2 regions of the Glaciecola petra genome follow, and region 1 is predicted to be linked to the other one. Evidence: predicted binding sites of a transcription regulator. Region 1 holds the regulator's gene; the other holds the start of a gene.
The links. Region 1 encodes NrdR, which represses ribonucleotide reductase genes. Its sites were predicted from a motif close to AAACACNANATNTNGTGTTT; they were not measured.
Positions count from the first base shown of each region.

Region 1 (3,830 bases):
GGAAATATATGACCGGGTTGAACGATATCTTCACTGGTAGCATCAGTAGCAACCGCTGCCAAAACTGTTTTAGCTCGATCAGCAGCCGAAATGCCTGTGGTTACACCTTTTGCTGCTTCTATAGAAACCGTGAAGTTTGTTGAAAACTGCGCGCCATTATTATCAACCATAAGTGGCAGTTTTAGTTTCTCACAGCGAGTTTGGGTCATAGGCAAACAAACTAAGCCCTTGGCATGACTGACCATAAAATTAATCGCCTCGGGTGTGATATGTTCAGCTGCCATTATCAAATCGCCTTCGTTTTCGCGATCTTCATCATCCATCAAAATAACCATTTTACCTTTTTTGATGTCAGCTATAATTTCTGCCGTGCTATTTAATGCCATATTGTTCTCTTTATTTTTTTATATAACCGTTTTCAGCTAAAAAACGTAAGCTAATGTCTTTTTTATTTGCATGTGCCGCTTTATCGCCTTGCAGTAGTCTTTCTAGATAACGCGCAACCACATCCACTTCTAAATTAACTTTAGTGCCTAAGACATAATCCCCAAATACAGTTTCTTGCAATGTATGTGGAATTAACCACAGCATAAAAGAAGCACCATTCACTTCGTTAACGGTTAAACTTACACCGTCTACTGTAATTGAACCTTTGTGCGCAATATATTTAGCGATGTCTGTGGGCGCTTCTACCCAAACTTCGACATAATTGCTGTGCTTGTTAATCGCCTTAACGCTGCCAACGCCATCAACATGGCCACTCACAATATGCCCGCCAAATCGACTATCTGCGCGCATCGCTTTTTCTAAGTTGACCTTATCGCCTATTTTATAATTAGCAAAGCCTGTATATTTAATAGTTTCAGCTGACACATCCGCGGCATAATAATCATCGCCTTTGTCAACCACTGTTAAACACACACCGCTTGTTGCAATGCTGTCACCTAAATGCACATCGTGCATATCAAGTTTACCTACATGTACTTCTAAACGAAAATTATCGCCAAGGTCATCTAAGCGTCTAATGTTGCCAACAGATTCTATTATGCCTGTAAACATGATATTCCTATTGTGTTAGTTGTAATGATATGTGAATGGAAGAAATTCATAAGTTTGCTCTAATTTTGATGTCGCCGCCTACCAATTTGAGCTCGCTAATTGAGAAGCGAGTTGCGTCTTTTAAAAATTCGGGCGCGTTAACTTTCAGTAAATCTTTCGCGTTGTTACCTAAAATCATCGGTGCTTGATATACCACCAATTCGTCAACCAAACCCTTTTCAAACAAAGCTCCACATAGGTTTGCGCCCGCTTCCACCCATACATGGTTAATCTCTTGGCAGGCTAAATCTTTAAGCATTGCCAACAGGTCGATTTTTTGTCCTATATTAGACTGACCGTTACCTCGACTATTTAGCTGCCTTTGTTCAACATTTTCATGTTCGATAGCAGAATTGTGTTTTATATTATAAACCAGCGTAGGAGCGCCATCACTAAGGATGTTATGTTGTTGACTGCTCAATTGATTCTGGCTGTCTATAATAACCCTTAAAGGTTGTTTTTGCCGCCGAGAAAAACGAACAGCAATATCGCTTGGCAATTGATGAGTTCGCACGTTCAGTTGGGGGTTGTCGTGCAGTACCGTGCCAGATCCAGTCAAAATTGCACATGCCTTAGCTCGCTCTATTTGCACGTCGGCTCGCGCTTGCTCAGTAGTAATCCATTTGCTTTCACCAGATGCTAAAGCCGTTTTAGCGTCTAAACTCGACGCCAATTTAACACTGACAAATGGACGTCCATGTTCAATTCTAAAAAAGAAGGTTTTATTGAGTTCTTGTGCTTCACTTTGCATTAATCCTATCGATACATCAATACCAGCATTTTTCAGGATGTTAATACCTTTCCCTGCCACCATTGGATTAGGGTCTAGGCAAGCAACAACAACCTTTTTTACTCTTGCCGCTACCAGAGCTTGCGCGCAGCTACCTGTTCGGCCAACATGAGCACAGGGCTCTAAACTCACATAAACACTCGCACCCTTTAAGCTATGCCCATTTGCTACTGCTTGTTCCATTGCATTAATTTCTGCATGGGCTAGACCTGCTCTTTCATGGTAGCCTTCGCCTATAATGACTGGTGCTTCGTCAAATTGGTCTTTTGTTGCATGTGGTTCTGATACTATTACGCAGCCCACGTGTGGGTTTGGTGTCGTTGAGAACCGCCCTTCTGTGGCTAGCGCTAAGGCTCTTGCCATCATATTGGCATCAAAAGTGCTAAATTTAGAATTTGGTTTTAAATTCGACATAATGGCTTTTGTTTTATCAGCAGTGTCAATTCGGTTTGCGAAAATTTATACATCATCTGATAGCTTGGCAATTTCTTCCCCAAATTCTTTCACATCTTCAAACGAACGATAAACTGAAGCGAATCGCACGTAGGCGACTTTGTCTAACTCTTTTAATGCAGACATGATTAGTTCACCTATAAACTCAGATTTCACTTCTCGCTCGCCTACAGCTCGTAAAGACGACTTGATTTTAGCAATGGTCTGATGGATGGATTCTGTGCTAACAGGCCGTTTTTCAAGTGCTCGGGTCAAACCAGCAACCAGTTTATCTTCGTCAAAAGGTTCACGGGTTTCATCGCGCTTAATCACTTTGGGCATGACAAGTTCTGCTATTTCGAATGTAGTATAACGTTCAGTGCATTCTAAGCACTGACGTCTGCGCCGAATCTGCTCTCCACCAGCAACTAAACGAGAATCGATAACTTTTGTTTCTTGTGCACTACAAAAAGGACAAAACATTAAACATACCTTTATTTAACAACGAAGCCGGCATAAACCGGCTTAGTGGACCTATAGATTTACACTATTTACCTAACAATAATATTAGCTGTAAACAGGGAATTTTTCACACAAACTAACAACTTGACTCTTAACACTATCAATAACCTCCTGGTTATCGATATTATCAAGCACATCACAAATCCAATTCGCCACTTGTTTGGCTTCGGTTTCGCTAAATCCGCGACGTGTAATGGCAGGAGTACCAATACGCAAACCACTTGTCACAAATGGTGACCGAGGGTCGTTAGGAACCGAGTTTTTATTTACGGTAATATTTGCATTACCTAATGCTGCATCGGCATCTTTACCAGTGATGTCTTTGTCAATCAGGTCTAATAAAAACAGGTGGTTTTCAGTGCCATTTGATACAACTTTATAGCCACGGCTTTGCAACACCGAACACATCGCTTTTGCATTAATTAATACTTGTTGTTGATACGTTTTGAAATCGTCAGACAAGGCTTCTTTAAAGGCTACTGCTTTAGCCGCAATAACATGGCACAATGGCCCACCTTGATTGCCAGGGAATACTGAGCTGTTGAATTTTTTGTATAGCGTTTCATCGCCACAAGCCGATAGTATTAATCCGCCTCTTGGACCAGCGAGCGTCTTATGCGTGGTGGTAGTTACAACATGTGCGTGTGGAATTGGGCTGGGGTAAATGCCAGCAGCCACTAAACCCGCAACATGAGCCATATCGACTAATAAATAAGCACCTACTTTATCTGCTATTTGTCTAAAACGCGCCCAATCTACAATACCTGAGTAAGCTGAAAAACCACCGATTATAAGTTTTGGTTTATGTTCAAGGGCAAGCGCCTCAACATTGTCATAATCAATAATGCCGGTTTCTGGATGCAAACCATATTGCACCGCATTATAAGTCTTACCTGAAAAATTAACATGAGAGCCATGGGTTAAGTGGCCGCCATCTGCCAAACTCATGCCAAGTACGGTGTCATTTGCGTTAATTAAGGCCATAAAA
Region 1 is NZ_JAVRHX010000004.1:28,359-32,188, forward strand. It holds gene ribBA (bifunctional 3,4-dihydroxy-2-butanone-4-phosphate synthase/GTP cyclohydrolase II) at 1-386, opposite strand, end outside; gene RM552_RS13080 (riboflavin synthase) at 397-1,059, opposite strand; gene ribD (bifunctional diaminohydroxyphosphoribosylaminopyrimidine deaminase/5-amino-6-(5-phosphoribosylamino)uracil reductase RibD) at 1,106-2,302, opposite strand; gene nrdR (transcriptional regulator NrdR) at 2,348-2,803, opposite strand; gene glyA (serine hydroxymethyltransferase) at 2,888-3,830, opposite strand, start outside.

Region 2 (3,830 bases), on a different contig from region 1:
CTCTAGTATTATGGTAGTACAGCGTTTTAATGCCGAGTTTGTAGGTCGTCAGTAGATCTTTTAACAACAACTTCATTGGCACTTTATTGCCTTCATACTTTCCAGGATCATAACTAGTATTCGCAGATATCGTTTGATCGACAAACTTCTGCATAATGGCGGTTAATTGTAAGTAACCGTCGTTAGATGGTAAGTCCCACAATAACTCGTATTGGTCTTTCAGCCGTTTATATTCAGGAACAACTTGTTTTAATACCCCATCTTTGCTTTGCTTAATACTGATATGGCCCCTTGGCGGCTCAATACCATTAGTCGCATTTGAAATTTGTGACGAAGTTTCAGAAGGCATAAGAGCTGACAGCGTGCTATTGCGAAGACCGTGTTCAACCACGTCTTTACGTAAACCATCCCAATCATAATGCAAAGGTTCTTGACATATTTTGTCTAGATCTTTTTTGTAAGTATCAACTGGCATAAGACCTTGAGAATATGTCGTTTCATTAAACTTAGGACATGCGCCAACTTCTTTAGCTAGATTATTTGATGCTTTCATCAAATAATACTGTATTGCTTCGAATGTTCTATGAATGAGGGGGTTTGCACTAAAATCTGAATATTTAACACCATTTTTTGCTAAATAATAGGCGAAGTTAATAACGCCTATACCTAAGGTACGCCTGCCCATTGTTGCATTGTAAGCAGCAGGTACTGGGTAATCTTGATAATCTAGCAAATTGTCAAGGGCTCTAACGGCAAGATCTGCTAATTCTTCAAGTTCATCTAAACTTTCGATTGCCCCTAAATTAAACGCCGACAACGTACAAAGTGCAATTTCTCCTTCTGGGTCGTTAACATGCTCTAAAGGCTTAGTTGGTAGTGCAATTTCTAAACACAAGTTGCTTTGTCGTACCGGTGCAACTTTGGGGTCGAAGGGGCTATGCGTGTTGCAATGATCGACATTTTGCAAGTAAATTCGACCAGTATTGGCACGTTCTTGCATGAACTGGCTGAATAGTTCAATAGCTTTAACACGCTTCTTCCGAATACTTTCATCGTTTTCGTATTGCACATATAAGCGCTCAAATTCAGCTTGGTCGGCAAAGAATGCATCATATAACCCTGGCACATCAGAAGGACTGAATAAAGTAATGTATTCATCTTTTATCATCCGAGTGTACATCAGTTTATTTGCCTGAACACCATAGTCCAAGTGACGAACTCTATTTTCCTCAACACCTCGGTTGTTTTTAAGTACTAACAAAGACTCTACTTCTAAATGCCAAATTGGGTAAAACAAAGTGGCCGCTCCACCTCGTACACCACCTTGTGAACAACTTTTAACAGCGGTTTGAAAGTGTTTATAAAATGGAATACAACCTGTATGAAATGCCTCTCCACCTCTAATTGGACTGCCTAATGCACGAATACGACCAGCATTCACTCCAATACCTGCCCGTTGACTGACATATTTTACTATGGCGCTAGACGTTGCATTGATTGAATCCAAACTATCGCCTGCTTCGATTAATACACAAGAACTGAATTGACGTGTTGGTGTACGCACGCCTGCCATGATCGGTGTAGGTAGTGATATTTTAAATAAAGAAGTCGCATCATAAAAACGTTTTATGTAATCCATGCGAGTGTCGTGTGGATATTTGGCAAATAAGCAGGCAGCCACTAAAATATATAAAAATTGTGCACTCTCGTATATTTCACCACTGACACGGTTTTGGACGAGATATTTACCTTCCAATTGTTTGACTGCAGCATAACTAAAATTCATGTCTCTAGAATGATCAAGAATATCGTTCATTTCTTCAAATTCTTGCTGGCTATAATCTTCTAGTAAATGTTTGTCGTATTTGCCTTGCTCTACCATACGAGTCACTTGCTCATACAAGTGTGGAGGCTCAAATTGGCCAAACGCTTTTTTACGCAGATGAAATATAGAAAGATGAGCCGCTAAGTACTGATAATCAGGGGTATCAGTTGTGATTAAATCAGCCGCTGACTTAATCATAGTTTCATGTATTTCTTCTGTCTTTATGCCATTATAAAATTGAATTTGGGCTTTAATTTCAACCTGAGAAACAGATACATCTTCAAGCCCTTTTGCTGCCCAAGAAACGACTTTATGTATTTTTTCAAGATCGATCGGTTCTTGAGTACCATCACGCTTTGTAACTAGTAAGTTATTATTCATTATTATGCTCTTTGGCGTTAATATTTTACGGGTTTTGACGGCAAAACACCGTGGTCTATTTTTAATAGTTTGTTATTTACGAGAATTATAATTTAGCGCAAGCAAGCCGTTATTTTAGTTTTTGAGTGGGTTGGCTCACTGTGTCATACACAAGATAGTGTGTCTGGGACTGCTTTGCAATCACTATATGTAGTGTTTTGCGTCAAATAATTGACACTTGAAATTATGTTAGTATGAACTATCGATAAACCTTAAATACAACAATAGTTTAAGAAGAAGCAACAATTTAGTATGGATAAAATATTTTTTTAAAACAATTTGTTATAACAAAAATATTTTCCTTACAAAAAAGATTATAGTGTAAAAAATAAGCTCATTTCATATCACTTTTTATCTCAATAATAAGGCTTTTATTCTTTACGACAGGCGATAAAATAGTTTACGTCTACATTTGTGTCAGATAAATAGTATTGGTTTGCAAGCGGGTTAAAATGTAACCCAGTAATATGCTCTGGCACTAGCTCCGTTTGTTCAATCATTTTATTTAACGCTGCGGGCATAATGAATTTTTGATAGTCATGTGTTCCTTTGGGTACCATACCTAAAACATGTTCAGCGGTTATTATTGCGAGAAGATAAGACTTAAGGTTTTTATTAAGAGTAGAAAAGATGACTCTACCGCCTGGTTTTGTCAAACGAGCACAGGCTCTTACAATGGACGAAGGGTCAGGCACATGTTCTAACATTTCTAGACAAGTCACAATGTCATATTGTTGCTCATGCTTATCCGCCCAATCTTCTACAGTGCTAAGAGCATAATTTAGCTGTAAATCATCGGCGCCACTTTCTAACATATGCAATTTAGCAACATCTAACGACCGTTGCACCATATCTATACCAGTAACAATAGCGCCTCTAGCCGCTAATTCTTCTGCTAGAATGCCACCACCACAACCAATATCGACGATAGTTTTTCCGAACACACCACCAACATAACTTTCTATATAATCTACTCTAAGCGGGTTAATATCGTGTAGAGACTTAAACTCTCCGTTTCTATCCCACCATGTGTTAGCTAAATCATCAAACTTTGATAATTCATCAGTATCAATATTACTCATGATGTTTCCTATTTTGTCTGTTTTTTGCGCGTTTTTAATATAAAAAGAATACGTCAGTCATAAAAAGCGTTTTAGAACTTGCTTAAATCACAATATCCCGCTTTTACATGCTACAGTTTTGTTTAACTTAGTGATAGTATGTATCTGATTATTAATAATAACAAAGTAATAGATCAAGTAAGACTAACGCCCATTTATGACAATGGGTAGCGTCAGAACAATATCGACTTACATAAACAAGGATCACGCAGTTTATGACTGATAGTACCCAAGATAGTGCCAAAGATATTTCCCCGATTAATATAGAAGAAGAACTCAAGAATTCCTACTTAGATTATGCCATGAGCGTAATCGTTGGACGTGCTCTTCCCGACGTAAGAGATGGTTTAAAACCGGTTCATCGCAGAGTTTTGTTCGCAATGAACGAATTAAAAAATGATTACAACAAGCCTTATAAAAAATCTGCAAGGGTTGTTGGAGATGTAATTGGTAAGTACCATCCT
Region 2 is NZ_JAVRHX010000001.1:1,237,182-1,241,011, reverse strand. It holds gene nrdA (class 1a ribonucleoside-diphosphate reductase subunit alpha) at 1-2,206, opposite strand, end outside; gene ubiG (bifunctional 2-polyprenyl-6-hydroxyphenol methylase/3-demethylubiquinol 3-O-methyltransferase UbiG) at 2,617-3,327, opposite strand; gene gyrA (DNA topoisomerase (ATP-hydrolyzing) subunit A) at 3,582-3,830, shown strand, end outside.
Region 2: nrdA (class 1a ribonucleoside-diphosphate reductase subunit alpha) is a predicted target of NrdR. The motif match lies at 2,385-2,404, and genes of this name have one in related genera.